DNA from 3 places in the Rhodobacter lacus genome. Region 1 is predicted to be linked to each of the others. Evidence: riboswitches for the same ligand, from Rfam matches in the RefSeq annotation. Region 1 holds a riboswitch; each other region holds the start of a gene.

The links. Region 1 has a riboswitch for thiamine pyrophosphate ahead of ACFSM0_RS04635 (thiamine ABC transporter substrate-binding protein). Riboswitches for the same ligand answer to the same signal wherever they lie in the genome.
Region 2: linked by a shared signal. The riboswitch ahead of ACFSM0_RS03510 (NUDIX hydrolase) and the one ahead of ACFSM0_RS04635 (thiamine ABC transporter substrate-binding protein) in region 1 are both predicted to bind thiamine pyrophosphate.
Region 3: linked by a shared signal. The riboswitch ahead of thiC (phosphomethylpyrimidine synthase ThiC) and the one ahead of ACFSM0_RS04635 (thiamine ABC transporter substrate-binding protein) in region 1 are both predicted to bind thiamine pyrophosphate.

What each region holds. Positions count from the first base shown of each region.
Region 1 covers NZ_JBHUIX010000004.1:237,398-243,713, reverse strand. The annotation lists gene ACFSM0_RS04640 (ABC transporter permease family protein) at 1-1,256, opposite strand, end outside; gene ACFSM0_RS04635 (thiamine ABC transporter substrate-binding protein) at 1,232-2,221, opposite strand; TPP riboswitch at 2,257-2,356, opposite strand; gene ACFSM0_RS04630 (c-type cytochrome) at 2,461-2,874, shown strand; tRNA gene ACFSM0_RS04625 (tRNA-Phe) at 3,199-3,274, shown strand; gene ACFSM0_RS04620 (helix-turn-helix transcriptional regulator) at 3,396-3,713, shown strand; gene ACFSM0_RS04615 (hypothetical protein) at 3,781-3,948, opposite strand; gene ACFSM0_RS04610 (helix-turn-helix domain-containing protein) at 3,945-4,391, opposite strand; gene ACFSM0_RS04605 (helix-turn-helix domain-containing protein) at 5,911-6,252, opposite strand; gene ACFSM0_RS04600 (hypothetical protein) at 6,267-6,316, opposite strand, start outside.
Region 2 covers NZ_JBHUIX010000004.1:10,557-16,872, reverse strand. The annotation lists gene thiM (hydroxyethylthiazole kinase) at 1-427, shown strand, start outside; gene thiE (thiamine phosphate synthase) at 424-1,074, shown strand; gene thiD (bifunctional hydroxymethylpyrimidine kinase/phosphomethylpyrimidine kinase) at 1,063-1,869, opposite strand; gene ACFSM0_RS03510 (NUDIX hydrolase) at 1,866-2,315, opposite strand; TPP riboswitch at 2,351-2,466, opposite strand; gene ACFSM0_RS03505 (hypothetical protein) at 2,663-3,046, shown strand; gene ACFSM0_RS03500 (sugar phosphate isomerase/epimerase family protein) at 3,373-4,368, shown strand; gene ACFSM0_RS03495 (sugar ABC transporter substrate-binding protein) at 4,408-5,457, shown strand; gene ACFSM0_RS03490 (sugar ABC transporter ATP-binding protein) at 5,523-6,316, shown strand, end outside.
Region 3 covers NZ_JBHUIX010000004.1:17,307-23,622, reverse strand. The annotation lists gene ACFSM0_RS03550 (ABC transporter permease) at 1-139, shown strand, start outside; gene ACFSM0_RS03545 (ABC transporter ATP-binding protein) at 136-1,182, shown strand; gene uvrB (excinuclease ABC subunit UvrB) at 1,204-3,387, opposite strand; gene ACFSM0_RS03535 (ETC complex I subunit) at 3,731-4,042, shown strand; TPP riboswitch at 4,332-4,458, shown strand; gene thiC (phosphomethylpyrimidine synthase ThiC) at 4,560-6,316, shown strand, end outside.

The DNA of each region.
Region 1 (6,316 bases):
GCGGCGAGCCGGTCATAATCGGCTTGCAGGCTGCGCACCTCGGGCAGCAGGAGCCGCAAGGCGAAGGGCAGGGTCAGCGTGGCATTGACGAGCATCGTCACCGGCAGGGCGAGCGCGGTGGGGGCGATCCAGGGCCGCACCAGCAAAAAGAGCCCGGTGCCGAGCACAAGCGCCGAGGCGCTCATCGGCAGCATCGCCACGGGTTCGGCCCAGCGGGTGCGCGGGCTGGCGAGCGCGAGCGGGAGCGCGAGCAGGAGCGTGAGCAGGGTCGCGCCAAGCGCGACCGTGACCGAATTTGCCGCCGCCTGCCAGACCGAGGCGGGAAGGGCCGGAATTTCGGCGATGCCTTTCAGAGCGATCGCAAAAAGCGGGGCCAGCAGGAAGGCTCCGGCGAGGGCGAGCACGGCCCCGTCCTTGAGCCGGTGACGCCCCGCGGGGGCCAGCGCAACGGGGGCGGCGCGGTCAAGCCCGGCGCCAAAGGTGCTTGGCAGGGTCAGCCGCGAGGCCGCGCCGAGCGCGGCAAGTGCCAGCGCAATCTGCACCAAAGACAGCGTGGCCGCGCGCCCCATATCGGCATCAAAGCGGAAGGCCTGATAGATCGCCACCTCGAGTGTCGAGGCGCGAGGGCCGCCGCCAAGGGTGAGCGCCACAGCAAAAGAGCTGACACAGACAAGGAAAATCGCGAGAAAGGCGCCCGGCAGCACCGCGCGCAGCATCGGTCGTTCCAGATGGCGCGCCTGCGCGGCGGGGGGCAGACCGAGCGCGAGCGCGAGCCGGAGCCGTTCACCCGGGATCGCCTGCCAGCCCTGAAGCAGCATCCGCGCCGCCAGGGGCAGGTTGAGAAAGATATGGGCGACAACAACGCCCTGCGCCCCGTAAAGCGAGATCTCGGGCAGCCCGAGGCCGGCAAGCGCCCCGTTCACAAGGCCGCGCCTGCCGAGGATCGCCAAAAGGCCCATCACCGCCACGATGGTGGGCAATAAAAACGGCGCCCCCAAAAGCGCGATGAAGGCGCCGCGCCCCGGAAAGCGGCGGCGGTGCAAGGCGCGGGCGAGCGGGATCGCCAGCGCGCAACTGAGCACCGCGGAGAGCGCGGCCTGCCAAAGCGTGAAGATCAGCGCGTCAAGGTCGGAGGGTGTGAGTGCCGACAGCCCCCCGGCGCGAAAGATCACCGCGCCAAGGGGGGCAAGCACGAGGGCCGCAACAAGCGCTGCGGCCAGTGCTGCCGGGATCATTTGCCGAAATTCGCGCGCCATTCCTCAACTGCGGGGCCGCGCAAGGCCTCGGCCTCCGCCTCGGGGTAGAAATAGGAGGTCTGAGGCCGCGGCAGGGCGGCAAAGCCCTCAGGCAGGAAGCCCGGCTTTTCGATCACCGGATAAGACCAGTTCGCGGTTGCGATCATGCCCTGGAACGCGTCTGAGAGGATGTAATCCATGAAGGCTTGTGCGAGTTCGGGGTGTTTCGAGCCCTTCAATTGCGCGGCGAGTTCGGCATAGAAGTAATGCCCCTCGGGGAAGATCGCGGCGGCCTTGGTGTCATCGCCCTCGGCGATCAGGTGATAGGCGGGCGATGTGGTGAAGCTCAGCACCATATCGGCCTCGCCATCGGTGAAAAGCCCGTAGCTTTGCGACCAGTCCTGCGTCACGGTGAGCACCTTGGGGGCAAGCTTCGCCCAAGCCTCGCCCGCCTTGTCGCCATAGATATGCTTCACCCAGAGGAGCAGCGCGAGCCCCGAGGTCGAGGCGCGCGGATCCTGAATCGCGATCTTGAAGGCATCGGCGGGGGCGTCGAGCAGCTCGGCAAAGGACTGCGGCGGATTGGCAAGCCTGGTGCGATCATAGACGAAAGCGACTTCGGACCAGTCAAACGGCAGGAAGGTCTCGTCCTCCCATGTGACCGGCATGGTAAGGCGGGAAAGATCCTCGCCATGGGGCGCGAAAAGCCCGCTTGCACGCGCGCGCGCGGTGACATCGGTGTTGAGCCCGATCGCCACATCCGCCTCGGTCGTTGCGCCCTCAAGCAGCAGCCGCGGCAGCACATCGCCCGCAACGAAGCGCAGATCGCAGCCACATTGCGCCTCAAAGCCCGCCTCGATCGCCGGACCGGGCCCCCATTCGGAGGTGAAATAATCGGGCGCGTAGACGGTGAGCACGGGTTTGTCCGCGGCGAAAGCAGCATTCGCAGCGACAAGGCAACCCGCAAGCATCAGAGTTTTCTTCATCGTTCTCTCCAATGGCTTGACGAGCGGAGTCAGTCCGGGAGAGCCGGCACCTTCCCTCCGCCGGTCTTAACCGGTTCAGGTTCGACGGGTTCGCGCAAGCGCATCTCAGCCTTTCGGGCACCCCGAGGTGGAACCGGACCATAGGCAAAACGCGCCATCGCGCAAGAGAAAAGGTGATTTGCGCTCGATCACGGCGCGGGGGCGGCGGAGGTGCGAAGATGGGGCAAAGGGAGGGGACGATGCGTGTTGATCTGACGGTTTTCGCGCTGGTGCTGGCCGGGCTCGCGGCCTGTGCGCCGCTTGCGCAAGGCTTGCCGCCCGCCGCGCAGGATTATCAGGATTATTGCGCGGGCTGCCATGGCACGGGCGGGGAGCCCGGCCCGATTGCGCAGGAGCTGCACCTGCGCCCGGTTTCGCTCGCGGATCTGACAATGATGAATGACGGGAATTTTCCCGAGGCGCGGGTGATGTCGAAGATCGTCGGCCACAAGGCGCATGGCGAGTTGATCGGGGCCGAAGCGGGGAACATGCCGCCCTTCGCGCCGATGCTGGAGGGGCCGACGGTGCTTTACGACAGCGGCGACGGCGTGGAAACACCAACGCCACTGCGGCTGGTGCGGCTCATGGAATATGTCAGGGCGATGCAGCAGTAGGCGGGGGCAACCTGGCGCGGCGCCGGGGGCATGGGGCGGCGGGCATGGGCGGCCTTGGGTGGGCGCCGTTCAGGCCGGGCTTTGTAATTTTGTGAAAAGCAGGCACTGTGAAAAGCAGGCACTGGGCGCGCGGGAGAGCGCCGCGCCGCCCGCGTTTCGAGGGCTGAGAGAGACCGGAGACGGCGTCTTTTCCCTGCGTGATTTGGTCCTGTGCAAAGGCCGCTGAATTCTTCAGAAAATCGACAAAACCCTCTGGACAGCCCTCACGCCCTCGTCTACTAACCCCCCACCAAAAGCGGATTGGCGAGAGCCAAGATGCGGAGTGCCCAGATAGCTCAGTTGGTAGAGCAGCGGATTGAAAATCCGCGTGTCGCTGGTTCGATTCCGGCTCTGGGCACCACTTAATTCCCTGAAATAAAGTATTTTTCTATGAAGTGCTTCATCGCACTAGTGCGTCGCCCTCGTTCTGGGCTACATTTCGCGCACGCTTGGTGTGAAGTTTCAAGGTGGGGATTCTGTGCATGCGGTTGGCGGGTGAAGGCCGTAACCGTTCTCTGCAATCTGAGATGAAGCCCGCCAGCGACCGAATGCAGCACCGGAGAAGCTCATTGAGCTCACAGTCGCTAGCAAACGAAGTCTATCTGAAGGTCGATGAAGTTGCCGCGCGCTACGGCGTCTCCATTGACACGATTTATCGGTGGAAAAGAAACGGCGACTTTCCGAAAGCACGGAAAGTCGGTCCCGGCGTTACGCGCTGGCGACTGTCTGATCTGATCGAACATGAAGCGAATATGCAAGCGTGCTTCGCGACGCACCTGAACATCCCTCGTCGCGAATGATCACTCTGTGAGTGAGGGGCTTGCGCCCCTCCCCCGGGGAATGGCTGAGCTTTTCCGTTCCGACGCCTCATCCCGCGTCGAGCAGCGCACGCAGCGCACCCACCCGCGCCGGAGTGATTTCCGGGTCACGTCCCGCACTGATTACCCGGATGAACTCGATCCATGCCTTCTCGTTTTCGCTGAGCTGGTCCCATGGTCCCATTGGTCCCTGTGGCGTGATGAAGAGATTGGTCACTTGCCGAAGATCCCGCGCAATGTTGTCCGTCCCCGTGCCGTGATCCGCGGATCGCTGTTTCCCGACGCGTCGCGCAATTCATCGAGCCAGGCGCGCTCGCTCGCGGTGACAGGAGAACCGAAAATCTCGGTGATCGCCTTCGCCGCCGTCACACCCACCGACTGCTCAAGCGAGATCCGCATCAGATACGCCGGATCGACCTCGAGCGCTTTTGCCAGCGAGGGCACCCGGTCGAGTGGTAACTTGCTTTTGCCTGATTTCAGGATCGAGATGAAGTTCGCGTTGGGGAAGCCCGCCTCGGCGGCGATCTCGTTTTGGGTTTTGCGATGCGCTAATGCCTCGACGCGGTCGGCGATGAAGCGCGCGACTTCGGTGCTTTTGAAAGGGTTAGTCATGTTGTTCGTCTCGCTGTTGTTGCTGATGAGACGAGCGTAACCAAGCACGCTGATCACGTCGGGTGGGACTTGCGCGCGCGAAGACGGGAGCTGCGTATCGTAACCGAAGTCCTAGAAAAGGGGGCGCGGTGCGATGGGGATGCATCCGGTGCCAGCCACTTCGGGGCGCGCAAACCCTCCACTCCCGGTCGATATTGGTGGCACACCACTTTGCATCGCGACATTGGCCAAGTGCGGGCCAAACGTCAGCCTGCGCGCGCGGATCGTTTTCCCAAGCTCTTCGACACTGGAGATTGAGTGCGTGGAGGAGAGGTTGTGATGACATCAACGATCGTTCAAATTCCCTCTTGTGTGGGTTATTTCCCGCCCTCATATCAACGATCATTGAAATCGAGCGCAGGAGGGGGCGATAGCCCCTCAGACTCACGCAGCGAGTCACTGATGGCACCTGTGTGGGTGTCAGCTAGGGGTGGACTCGCGAGCGCTTCATGTCTGTCTGCCAGTGACTCGCTCCGGCGCTCTGGCGATGCATGGGCTCAAATCGCGACGAGACAGCGATTGCGCAGAGCTTCAATGTGTTTCCTGAGCCAGCACGGCGCAGGTTGTCGCGCCAATCGGGTGTGTAACCCTTCTCGTCGAGCCTGATCTCAGAATGTTTCGCAAAATAGGCCGTGCTCAGAGCGGTGATGGCGCGGGTGCGGATCGAAGAGAGCGGCATCGGTCGATGCCTGCCTTGCGTTGGGACGATCTACAAGTGGACAGCCTCAGTCCGGTTGACAAAAGGGTTGCATTCCGGTTGACAAAAGGTTGCCTTTTGGTTGACAAAATCGCCCCAAAGTTGACAAAGCATAACATCTTGGTTGACAAAATCCGTCAAAAAGACTGTTTTTGTCAACCTTGCGGATCTTTTGTCAACACTGAAATCCAATAAAATAAGGGCTTTTCGAAGCCGCGGTTGACAAAAACTCGGAAAAACCATTTTCCAGACCAAAGCGCGGACTTAAGGACGGCTCATCCCAAAACGAAATCCACACCGACCGGAACGAAATTCCCGAAAATTGGCCTCGCGCCGCCATGCTCACCGACGATCGCAGGATCGCGGATTTCGATCTGGAGTGGGTGGTCAGGCACGCGTTTCCTGCGCCGCGCGTGGTAATATGACTTTAGCTCATCAGCCAAACAGCTATTCAGCTAAATAGACAGCGCGGCGAAGGACAGCTTTTCCCTGGTTCGAGTGGAAATGCGCGCGGGGCGGTCACAGGCTGCGATCTTGCGCGGGTGCACCACGACCATGCGCGCGATCATGGATGCGACTCAGCGTGCGCGCCAGAGAGACTGGTGATGTGCCGGGCGTCGATCTGCGGTCGATGGTGGTGGTTTGCGAAACGAAGGAGCGGAGCTTTGACGGGCTCGGCGCGCTCGTTTGTGCCGCCAGTCCGCGCCCGAACCCTCCACTGTGGCAGGGCGCTCACTCGGGCAGCAGCACCTCGCAGGGTTCGATTAGGTTCGCGAAAACCTGGAACGCCAGCCGTAGCGAGGCTGTCGCGATAGGCGGTGAAGGTCGAAATCATTCGAGACCGAGGCGGCGCTCTTCGTCGTGCAGATCGGCGAGGGCCTTTGCCTGCGCATGTCGGCAGTCGCGCTCATACGTCACGAGATCGGCGAAACGAACGCGACGATGCGCGCCGACCTTGCGGTAGGGAAGCGCGCCAGCATCAAGCTGACGCACGAGAAACGGATGCGACACGTTGAGGAAATCGGCAGCTTGCTGCGTCGAAAGCTCCGCGTCATGCGGAATGAGCGAGATCGGGGTGCGGTTCGCCATCGCTTCGAGCACGGCATGAAACATCGCGACTGCCGAAGCCGGCAGCGGAACGACGATGTTGGTGTCGGGCTCGCCGATCGACACCTTGACCTCCGGGCTCATGCTCCGAAGGTTTTCATCAGCGCAGCCGTCACCGCAGCGGAGACCC
Region 2 (6,316 bases), 230 kb from region 1:
GTCGCTGGCAGGTGAGGCCAGCCACGGGCAGGGCGTTGACGGGCGCGACACGGTCGCGGCGGCGGAAGATGGCGCGCGACGGCTCGCGCAGTCAAGCGGTGCGGTGGTCGCGGTGACCGGCGCGGTGGACTATGTGACCGACGGCCAGCGCGCGGTCTGGATTGAGGGTGGATCGCCCTTCATGCCCATGAACACCGCGCTTGGCTGTGCGCTGACCTGCCTGTGCGGGGCCTATGCTGCCGTGACGGACGATGCGTTTGACGCCGCCGTGGGCGCGCTGGCGCATTTTGCCGTGGCGGGCGCGCGGGCGCATGAGGGGGCGGCGGGGCCGGGCAGTTTTGCGCCCCGGTTCCTTGATGCGCTGGCCTTGGTCACGCCCGAGGCGCTGGCCGGGGCGGTGATCCGCGACGCCTCGGTGCCCGCATGAGGCCCCGCATCGGCCACAGCCTCGATCTCTCGCTCTACCTCGTGCTCGATCCCGGCCTTTGCGCCGGGCTCGGCATGGTTGCCACGGCCCGCGCCGCCGTGGCGGGGGGGGCGCGTTTGGTGCAGCTGCGCGACAAGACAGCCGATACCGCGCGCATGATCGAGACGGGGCGCGCCTTGAAGGCCGCGCTGGCCGGGACGGGCGCTGCCCTGATCGTGAATGACGATGTGGAGGCGGCGATCGCGATCGGGGCAGAGGGGCTGCACATCGGGCAGGGCGATATGGCGGTGGCGCAGGCCCGGGACCGGATCGGCGCGGCGATGGTGCTCGGCCTTTCGGTCGAGACGCCCGCGCTGGCCGCGCAGGTCGATCCGGCGCTGGTCGACTATATCGGCGCGGGGCCCGTCTTTGCCACGCCGACGAAGCGCGATCACAAGCCCCCGGTGGGCTTTGACGGGCTGGCGGCGCAGGTCGCGGCGAGCCCGGTGCCGGCCGTGGCCATTGGCGGGCTGAAGGCAGATCATGTGGCGCGGGCCTTCAAGGCGGGGGCGCGAGGCATCGCCGTGGTCTCGGCGATCTGCGGCCAGCCGGACCCCGAGGCCGCCGCCCGCGCCCTCAGGGAGAGGATCGACGCCTTATCCTTCTGAGCCCCAGAGCGCGTGGAAATGATGCACCGGCCCATGGCCCCGCCCAACCTCAAGCCGGTGGCCCTGGGCGAGTGCGGCCTGCAGGTAGGCCTTCGCGCGGGCCACCGCCTCGGGCATCGGGTGATGCGGCAAAAGCGCCGCAATGGCCGAAGAGAGCGTGCAGCCGGTGCCATGATCGCAGGTGGTGCGGAGGCGCGGGGCGCTCAGGGCCTGCGTGCCCTCGGGCCCGGCCAGCAGATCGGTGCTGTCTTCGCCCGCCAGATGCCCGCCCTTGAGCAGCACGTAATCCGACCCGAGGGCAAGGAGAGCGGGCAGCGCGGCCTTCATCGCGTCCAGGCTCCAGTCGTCGGGGCGGTTCAACAAAACGGCGGCTTCGGGCAGGTTCGGCGTGATGACTGCGGCCAGCGGCACAAGCCGTTCGCGTAACGCGAAGACCGCCTCCGGGTCCAGCAAGGCATGGCCGCTTTTGGCAACCATGACCGGGTCGAGCACAATGTTACGCGCGCCGTGATGGCGCAGACGGTCGGCCACGGCCTCGGCGATGCCCGCATTGGCGATCATGCCGATCTTCACGGCGTCGATGCGCACGTCTTCCAGCACCGCGTCGATCTGGTCGGCGACGAGTTCGGGCGCGAGCGCCTGGAAGGACCGGACACCGCAGGTGTTCTGGGCGACCACGGCGCTGACGACGGAACAGGCATAGGCGCCAAGCGCGGAGATGGCCTTGATATCGGCCTGAATCCCCGCGCCCCCCGAGGGATCGGTGCCGGCGATCGTCAGGACATTGGCGATCATGGCGCAACCTCCGCCATCAGGGCCGCCGCCTGCTCTGCGAGCTCGGCCACATCGCGGCTCAGCGCGAGGCCGCTCTCGTGCAGGGCGGCGAGATCGAACCACCGCGCCTCGAGCGCGTCATCCCCCGCAACCGGCTCTCCCGCCGTCCATCGAAACAGCACCGCGATCAGGATGAAATGGCGCCGCAGCGCGCCGCTGGCGTCATGGTCAAACGCATCGACGGCGGTGAACACGCGCAGCGGCGCGGCGGAAACGCCGGTTTCTTCCTCCAGTTCTCGGGTTGCGGCCTCGAACAGGGTCTCGCCATGGTTTATTTTTCCGCCCGGAAACCCCCACCATCCTGCGTCGGGCGCATGGGCGCGGCGCACGAGAAGCACCTGGTGTTCGCGCAGGACGACGGCGATCGTCGCCGAAATCGGGCGGGGTTCTGTCGATGGAGATGGCAATTTGGCCTCGTATAGCTGAGGCCGGCAAGGGCAAGAGAGCCGTGCGATCCTGTCCCTTCGCCGGCATGATCCGGATCAGGTTCAAAGGGTCACCGCGCTGCATCTGCGAGCGATATCTCAGCCCCTTGTCGGGACACCCCTCGGTATCACGCATCTTATCAGAATGAGTGTGCCGTTCAATGGATCGGTCGTGCATTGGCGGGGCACTGCGGCTTTGTTGCCCAAATCAGGTGATATGCGAGTTTTCCCCTTTCCCGGAGAGACTTATCCCACAGTCTCCGTGCCCGGGATGCCGAGCGCGGTGTCTGCTCAGACAGGTCAGAAGGGCCGTTCGGACAGGCGCGGAAATGGAAATCGACGCGCACTTTCGGCGGGCGGCCAACGGCCTCCCGATCCGCATGCCAAAACGACACCCGCCCTCGGCGTCGATGCGCACGACTGGTATCAAATCCGGCAAGGCATCACAAATCGGGCACGGCGCGTGTCGCAGCGTGTCGCCTGCGCTCTGTGCTCGTCGATTGCGTGCCGACCCGGCGTGTGCGGCCGCGCTCGCCGCCCTGCTTGCGCTGGACGCCACCGCCCCGGATGCTGCCGAGGGGGGACGGACGCCGGCTCTCGCCGAAAAGACGGTATCTCGCCTGGCGCCCGAAGAGGGGATGCAAGCCGAAGGGCGCCAAGACCGACGCGGCGATCTGTTTGGTTTTGGCGCCGGGGACGCCGGAGGGCCTTGATCTCCACGGCGGTCATCCTCAGCGCTTACCGGGACAACTCGCCTCGCGCTATCTTCACACCCGGCCCGTTGCGGCTGGTCGGGGGGGGCTACACCGCCGCGCGGACTGCCCGAAGTGGTCGTTTATGGCTGGCGCAGAAAAGCCTTGGGCCGAATGTCGCTGATGCACAGGGTTTCTCAGCCACCTGGGCCATCTCAGAAATCAACGGCTCCGCGTCCCGATGGTTCAGAGCGAACGGGTGCGAAAGCACCGTTATCGGACGGGACGTTCGCTTCCCCTTGCAACTTTACGACTTTATGATAAATCGTGAAGCAAAGGAGACTCATATGTTCGGTACCCGCTTCGCCACGCGCATCAATTCCTTCGCTTCCGCGCCGCACAGCTTCTGGCCCGAGCTTTCCGGCAAGCCGACACTCGGGCAGATGATTGCCCGGGCGGCGACGGTCGAGGGTCTGACCGAGCTTGATCTGAACTATCCCGACCACGCGGCGGGCGATACCAAGGCGATTGCGGCGATGGTGGCGGACAACGGTCTGGCGATCAGCGGGCTGGCGATGCGCTACTACACCAACCCCGCCTTCAAGCGTGGCGCCTTCACCAACCCCGACCCGGCGGTGCGCCGCGACGCCATTGATCTGACGAAACGTGGCATCGACGCGGCGCGCGCGATGGGGGCGCCGATGATGACGCTCTGGCTTGGTCAGGATGGCTGGGATTACGCCTTCCAGTGCGATTACGCGAAGCTTTGGGCCGATGAGGTGGCGGGCATCGCGGAAGTGGCGGCGCATGACCCCGACTGCCTGATCTCGATCGAATACAAGCCCAACGAGCCGCGCAGCTTCGCCCTTCTGCCCGATGCCGCCACCACGCTGCTGGCGATCGACGAGGTGGGCGCAAAGAACCTTGGCGTGACCATCGACTTCGCGCATTCGCTTTACGCCAACGAACAGCCCGCGCTGGCGGCCGCCCATGTGATGCGACGCGCGCGGCTTTTAGGGCTGCATCTGAACGACGGTTACGCCAAGCGCGACGACGGGCTGATGGTGGGCGCGGTGCATGTGCATGAAACGCTCGAACTGCTGCGCGCCTGCCGCAAGGGCGGCTTCGACGGCGCGATCTATTTCGACACTTTCCCCGATGCTTCGGGGCTCGATCCTGTGGCCGAATGCGGCGCCAATATCCGCACCGTGGGGCGGATGATCGCCGCCATCGACCGGCTCGAGGCCGACAACCGTCTGGCGCAGGCACAAGCCGAGCAAGATGCGGTGGTGGCGGTCGAACTGGCGCAACTTGCCTTGCAGGGGCGCCCGATGGCGCTCTGACGAAACTTTTTCCGACGTGTTGAAACTGGGAGGAACCACATGCAACACTTTTTGAAAGGCGCGCTGGCGGTCAGCATGTTTGCCCTGTCGCTGGGGATGGCGCAAGCGCAGGATCTGGCGCCGTTGAACTCGGACAGCGAGCCCGACCGCATGGACTGGTCCGCGCTCGAGACCGATTTCGGGCCCTTCCCCGAGCCTGCCGCGGGCACCAAGGTCGGCGGCGTATCGAAGACGCTCACCAACGAATACTGGCGCACGCTCGGCGAAGGCTATGCCCAATTCGCCAAAGCCCATGGCGTCGAATTCGTCTATCAGGCGGCGCAATCCGAAGGTGACCAGATCGGCCAGCTCTCGATTGCCGAAAACCTGATCTCTCAGGGGTTCTCGGCGCTCCTCTTCTCGCCGCAAACCGATGCGAACCTTGTTCCCGCGCTGGAGGCCGCCACCGCGGCAGGCGTGCCGGTCGTCAACGTCAATGACGCGGTGATCCCGCAGGTCGCCCATTACGTCGGCAACGTGCAAAAAGACAATGGCGTGCGCGTGGCGAAATGGTTCATCGAGCACCATCCCGAGGGCGGCAAGGTCGCCGTAATCGAGGGGCAGGCGGGCGTGTTTGCCGCCGGTCAACGCACCGCGGGCTTCACCGAAACCATCAACGCCGCCGGCAATTTCGAGATTGTCGCCTCGGTTCCGGCCGACTGGAGCCGCGAGCTCGCCTTCAACGCCGCCGCGACGATTCTGCAACAGCACCCTGACCTGATCGGCTTCTATGCCAACAACGATGGCATGGCGCTCGGCGTGGTCGAGGCCGTGAAAGCGGCCGGCAAGGCCGAGCAGACGGCGGTCTTCGGCACCGATGGGGTGTCGGATGCCTATGCCGCGATCCGCGCCGGCGATCTGACCGGGACGGTGGACAGCTTCCCCATTCTGACAGGTGAAGTTGGCATGGAAGTGGCGTTGCGCCTTATGGCCGGTCAGGATCTGCCTCGCGTGGTCGCCACGCCGCAGGCTCTGATCACGAAGGACAATATCGAAACCTTCGCCACCACCGACATGACAGCCCTGCGTGCTGCGCTGACCGCGAAGTAACGCATCCGGTGCCCACCGCATCCCTCCTCCCGCGGTGGGCCCCCCCCTTTCTCCGGATGACGAGCATGACTCACCCGCGCCTTTCGCTTTCCGGCATCGACAAATCCTTCGGGCCCATTGCGGTGCTGCATGGTGTCAACCTGACCGTCGCGCCCGGCGAGGTTCACGGCCTCGTCGGCGAAAACGGCGCCGGAAAATCAACCCTTCTGAACATTCTGTCGGGCGTTCTGCGGCCCACCGCTGGCACCGTCGAAATTGACGGCCAGCCGGTCAGCATTGCCAGTCCGCGCGACGCCGCCGCTCAGGGCATTGCGATGATCCATCAGGAGCTTCAGCAGGTGCCGGAGCTGACGGTGGCGCAAAACATCTTTCTGGGCGCCTCGCTGCGCCGTGCGGGCGGGCTCTTCATCGACCATGCCGCGCAGGAGGCCGAGGCGCAGCGCCTCCTGGCCGACCTCGACCCTGCCATCGACGTCACGGCACCGGTCAAGACCCTGCGCGTGGCGCAGCGCCAGATCGTCGAGATCGCCAAGGCGCGTCGCGCCAATGCCCGCATCATCGCGATGGACGAGCCCACTTCGAGCCTGATGCCCGCCGAGGTGGACCGGCTCGCCGAGGTGATCCGGGGCCTCGCCGCGAAGGGGGTCTCGATCATCTATGTCTCGCACAAGATGGACGAGATCTACCGGCTCTGCTCGGCCGCAACGGTGATGCGCGACGGCCATCTGGTGGGCCGGGTCGCGCTGCCCGAAACCCCGGTCGAAGACGTGATCCGGCTGATGGTGGGGCGTGCCCTCGTTCATGCCACCCATCGCAGCTTTGCCACCCCGCGCCCGGTGCTTGAAGTGCGCGGCCTGAG
Region 3 (6,316 bases), 220 kb from region 1:
CTATCTGCAACTGATGGGCGCCAACCGCGCCTATGAGCCCTTTGCGCTCGCCACCATCGCCTTCCTCATCACCTGGGCCTGCATGGGGCTGATCCAGTTGGTGACCCGGCTTTCCAAATTCGACAGGGCCCCGAAATGAGCTATCTCACGCTTTCTCACCTCGAAAAAAGCTTCGGCACCCTGCGCGTGGTGAAGGATTTCAACCTTGAGGTCGCGCAGGGCGAGTTCATCTCGCTGCTGGGCCCTTCGGGTTGTGGCAAGACAACGGTTTTGCGGATGGTCGCGGGCTTTGAAACGCCGACCTCGGGCGGCATATCCATCGACGGTCAGGACGTGACGCATCTGCGCCCGAACCAGCGCAATATCGGCATGGTGTTTCAGGCCTATGCGCTGTTTCCGAACCTGACCGTGGCGCAAAACGTCGGCTTCGGGCTGAAGGTGAAGGGCGCGCCCAAGGATGAAATTCGCCCCCGCGTGCGGGAGATGCTGCAGCTCATCGGGTTGGCCGATCTCGGCAACCGGTATCCGTTCCAGCTGTCGGGCGGCCAGCAGCAGCGCGTGGCGCTGGCCCGTGCGCTGGCGCCCAAACCCTCGGTGCTGCTGCTTGACGAGCCGCTCTCCGCGCTCGATGCCAAGGTGCGCGTCTCCTTGCGCAACGAGATCCGCGCGATCCAGCGCGAGCTTGGCATCACCACGATCTTCGTCACCCACGATCAGGAAGAGGCGCTCTCGATGTCCGACCGCGTGGTGGTGATGCATGAGGGCATCGCCGATCAGGTCGGCACGCCGTTTGACATTTACAACCGCCCCGCCACCCGCTTTGTGGCGGGCTTTGTCGGCACGCTCAACACGATCGAGGCGCCCGTGGTCGATGCCGCCAGCGGCACCGTGCGGATTGGCCTGCGCGAGGTGCGGCTTGGCCGCGCGTTGCCTGCCGGGCGCGTGACGCTCGGGCTGCGCCCCGAGGCGGTGAGCCTTGCGCCGACCGGGCGCGAGATCACGCTTCATGGCCGCATCCGCGAGGTGGATTTTCTCGGCTCGGTGATCCGGTTGCGTGCCGATCTGGATGGCCAGATCCTTGCCTTCGACACATTCAACACCGCGCATGGCGCGCCGCCGAAAGTGGGCGAAGAGGTGACCCTTGGCCTCAATGCCGCCGATCTGCTGGTGATCGGCGCGTAAGAGCGCGCCCCGGTCGGCCCGCTAACGCTTCTTCGGGCGCTTGACCCCGCCGCGCTGGCCGGGGCGGCCCGCCGTGGAGCGCCCCTTGGCCTGGGTGGCGGCCTCCACGGCTTGATCGACGGCAGACTGGCGCGCCAGCGGATCATCGGCCACGGCAAGCTCAACTGCCTCCAGACGCTTGATCTCGTCGCGCATCCGGGCCGCTTCCTCGAATTCGAGGTTCTCGGCGGCCTTGCGCATTTGCAACCTTAGCCCCTCAAGATGCGCCGCCAGATTGGCCCCGGCTTTCACATTTTCAACTTTTGCAGTGACACGGGCCATATCGGTATCGCCCGCCCAGAGCCCGGCCAGCACATCGTCAACATTCTTGCGCACCGTCTGCGGTGTGATGCCATGCGCGGTGTTGTAAGCGATCTGCTTTTCGCGGCGGCGGTTCGTTTCGCCAAGCGCGCGCTCCATCGAGCCGGTGATCTTGTCGGCATACATGATCACCCGGCCATCGGCGTTGCGCGCGGCCCGCCCGATGGTCTGGATCAGCGAGGTCTCCGAGCGCAGGAAGCCCTCCTTGTCGGCATCGAGAATGGCGACGAGCCCGCATTCGGGAATGTCGAGCCCCTCGCGCAGAAGGTTGATGCCGATCAGCACGTCAAAGGCGCCAAGCCGCAGATCGCGCAAGATCTCGATGCGCTCGATCGTGTCGATGTCGGAGTGCATGTAACGCACCCGGATGCCCTGTTCGTGCAGATATTCGGTGAGGTCTTCGGCCATGCGCTTGGTGAGCGTGGTCACCAGCACGCGCAGCCCGCGCGCCGCGACCTTGCGGATTTCGTCAAGAAGGTCATCCACCTGCGTCTCGACGGGGCGGATCTCCACCTCCGGGTCCAGAAGCCCGGTGGGGCGGATCACCTGTTCGGTGAACACGCCGCCCGTCTGTTCCAGCTCCCATGCGGCCGGGGTGGCGGACACGAACACCGATTGCGGGCGCATCGCGTCCCATTCCTCGAATTTGAGCGGGCGGTTGTCCATGCAGGACGGCAGCCGGAAACCGTGTTCGGCGAGCGTGAACTTGCGCCGGTAGTCGCCCCGATACATGCCGCCGATCTGCGGCACGGTGACGTGGGATTCATCGGCAAAGACAATCGCCGTGTCGGGAATGAATTCAAAAAGGGTCGGGGGCGGCTCGCCCGGGTTGCGCCCCGTCAGATAGCGCGAATAGTTCTCGATGCCGTTGCACACGCCCGTCGCCTCCAGCATCTCGATGTCAAAATTGGTGCGCTGCTCAAGCCGTTGCGCCTCCAGAAGCTTGCCCTCGCCGGTGAGCTGCTTGAGCCGCTGCGCGAGCTCCGAGCGGATCGACTTGATCGCCTGCTGCAGCGTCGGGCGGGGGGTCACGTAGTGGCTGTTCGCGTAGATTCGGATCTGCTCGAAACTGTTCGTCTTCGCGCCGGTGAGCGGGTCGAATTCGGTGATCGCTTCCAGCTCCTCGCCAAAGAAGCTGAATTTCCAGGCGCGGTCTTCAAGGTGGGCGGGCCAAAGGTCGACCGTGTCGCCCTTCACGCGGAAGGCGCCGCGCTGGAAGGCGGCATCGAGGCGCTTGTATTGCTGCGCCACGAGGTCTGCCAGAAATTTGCGCTGATCGTAGAGCCCGCCCACGCTCAGGTCTTGCGTCATCGCCGAATAGGTCTCGACCGAGCCGATGCCATAGATGCAGCTTACCGAGGCAACGATGATCACATCGTCCCGCTCCAGCAGCGCCCGGGTGGCCGAGTGGCGCATCCGGTCGATCTGCTCGTTGATCATCGATTCCTTCTCGATATAGGTGTCGGTGCGCGCAACATAGGCTTCGGGCTGGTAGTAATCATAATAGGAAACGAAGTATTCCACCGCGTTGTCGGGGAAGAAGCCCTTGAATTCTCCGTATAATTGTGCGGCGAGCGTCTTGTTGGGCGCAAGGATGATGGCGGGGCGCTGGGTCTCTTCGATCACTTTCGCCATCGTGTAGGTCTTGCCCGTGCCGGTCGCACCGAGCAGCACCTGATCGCGCTCTCCCGAACGCACCGCGGCCGATAGCTCGGCAATGGCGGTGGGCTGGTCGCCCGCAGGGGAAAACTCGGTCTTCATCACGAAGCGCTTGCCGCCCTCAAGCTTGGGGCGGGTGAGCACATCGGGGCGGTCTACGGGGCGGTTGTCATTGTTGTGGGGCATGGGGCCTCCTCGGGCAGGCCTCAATGTCGGTCCCTTTTCGTTCTCTTTCAAGGCCTTGTCGAAGAGGTTACGAACAGGTTAAGGTAAATGCTCAAATTTGCGATGCATATCAATAGTTTGAGTTGCAATTTCGCTTGAGTTTTTGCGCCGTTTTTTGCATGTTGTCCAGGCAAGCAGCATTGGCTACCGGCCGGGGCACCACCCCACCCCCTCGCTCCCCAAACCCGGCCGGTAGCATCCCTCCCCGCATCCTGACGCTCTGCCGAGTTCGGCACACAATGGTATGCAGCACTTGCGTTTTTGCCGGGAGGCGCTACAACAAGGTGTCAACAAAGAGGGTCCCATGCGCGCGCGTATCTATCAGCCTGCCCGCAACGCCATGCAATCCGGGCAAGCGAAAACGAAACTGTGGTATCTCGATTTCCTTCCGGCCGAGGCGCGGGATCTCGACCCTTTGATGGGCTGGACCGGTTCGGCCGATACGCAAAGCCAGGTGCGGCTGAAGTTCGAGAGCCGTGAGGCGGCGGAGTATTACGCCAAGACCCATGGGATCGACTATACCGTGACGGGCGCACACAAGCGCGCCGTCAATGTGCGTGCCATGGGATATGGTGAGAATTTCCAATCCAACCGCCGCGCGAACTGGACCCATTGAGGCTCCAGATCCGGGTCGGATTGTGGCCCGATCGGGCACATCGAGCACCGGGGCCGGCGGCGGGAATGGATGGTCAGGATATGGGGCGCCCTGAGGGCGCCCTTTGCATATCTGGTGTGCGCGGGCCAAGGGCGGCCCGTCGAGCCAGTCGGATTTTGGCCGAAGCGGAGCAGATTCAGACGGCCAAGGCCAAAGTTGGCGCTGTCGCGCAGGGGCGGGCGGGCCATGTGAACCGCGCATTGCGCAGACGGCACCGGTTGACAACTTCCCCCCCGAAGCGCCATTCTGAAGCCCTCACCCGGGGGGTCTCGACAAGAGGCTGAGATACTGCTGGCCGGCCCCAAGCCGCGCAGCGCAGTGACCCGATGAACCTGATCCAGTTCACACTGGCGTAGGGATGGTGCACTGGCCGCGCGGGCCCCGACCACGTCTTCGTGGGGGGAAGCATCCGATCCCGGCCCTCCCATTCGACGCGGAACTGGGTCTCCAACGCCTTGAGCTCTGGAGGCTCCGACCGATGAAAGACCTGACCCCAACCGTTACCACGGGCCCGCTGCCCGCTTCCCGCCGCGTCTGGCACGCGGGCGAGCACCACCCCGAGATCCGCGTGCCGATGCGCGAGATCGACCTGCACCCCACGGCAGGAGAGCCCCCCGTCACCGTCTACGACAGCTCCGGCCCCTACACGGACCCGGACGCCGAGATCGCGATTGACCGCGGCTTGCCCCGTTTGCGCGCGGCCTGGATTGCCGCAAGGGGCGATACCGAGACCTATCAGGGCCGCGATGTCGAGCCCGCGGATACCGGTTTTGCCGAAGGCGCGCGGCTGACGCCCGAATTCCCGCGCCGCCCGGCGCCGCGCCGGGCCCTGGAGGGGCGTGCGGTGACGCAGATGGCCTATGCCCGGGCCGGGATCATCACGCCCGAAATGGAATTCGTCGCCATCCGCGAAAACCTTGGGCGCAAAGCCGCAAAAGCGGCGCTCGCCCGCGATGGCGAGAGCTTTGGCGCCGAGATCCCGGATTTCATCACGCCCGCATTCGTGCGCGACGAGATCGCGCGGGGGCGGGCGATCATCCCCGCCAATATCAACCACCCCGAGGCCGAACCGATGGTCATCGGGCGCAACTTCCTTGTCAAGATCAACGCCAATATCGGCAATTCTGCCGTCACCTCGTCGATGGCCGAAGAAGTCGAGAAGATGGTCTGGGCCATCCGTTGGGGCGCGGACACGGTGATGGACCTGTCCACGGGCCATAACATCCACAACATTCGTGAATGGATTTTGCGCAATTCCCCGGTGCCCATCGGCACGGTGCCGCTCTATCAGGCGCTGGAGAAAGTGGGCGGCATCGCCGAAGACCTGACCTGGGAGGTGTTTCGCGACACGCTGATCGAGCAGGCCGAGCAGGGGGTGGATTACGTCACCATTCACGCGGGGGTGCGGTTGCACATGATTCCGATGACGGTGGGCCGGGTGACGGGCATTGTTTCGCGCGGGGGCGCGATCATGGCGAAGTGGTGCCTGCACCATCACCGCGAGAGCTTTCTTTACGAGCATTTCGACGAGATCTGCGAGATCGCCCGCGCTTACGACGTGGCGTTCAGCCTTGGCGACGGGCTGCGCCCGGGCTCGATCGCCGATGCCAATGATGCGGCGCAATTCGCCGAGCTGGAAACTCTGGGCGGGCTGAGGCAGATCGCTTGGGCCAAGGATTGCCAGGTGATGATCGAGGGGCCGGGCCATGTGCCGCTGCACAAGATCAAGGAAAACATGGACAAGCAGCTCCGCACCTGCGGCGAGGCGCCCTTTTACACGCTCGGGCCGCTGACCACCGACATTGCACCGGGCTACGACCACATCACCAGCGGCATCGGCGCCGCGATGATCGGATGGTTCGGCACGGCGATGCTGTGCTACGTGACGCCCAAGGAGCACCTTGGGTTGCCCGACCGGGACGACGTGAAAGTCGGGGTGATCACCTACAAGATTGCCGCCCATGCCGCCGATCTGGCGAAGGGGCATCCGGCCGCACGGCTCCGCGACGACGCCCTGAGCCGCGCGCGGTTCGAGTTCCGCTGGGAAGATCAGTTCAACCTGTCGCTCGACCCGGACACGGCGCGGTCGATGCATGATGAAACCCTGCCCAAGGAGGCCCACAAGGTGGCGCATTTCTGCTCCATGTGCGGGCCGAAATTCTGCTCCATGCGCATCAGCCACGACATCCGTGCCGAGGCGCAGCAGGCGGGCATGCAGAAGATGGCGGAAAAGTT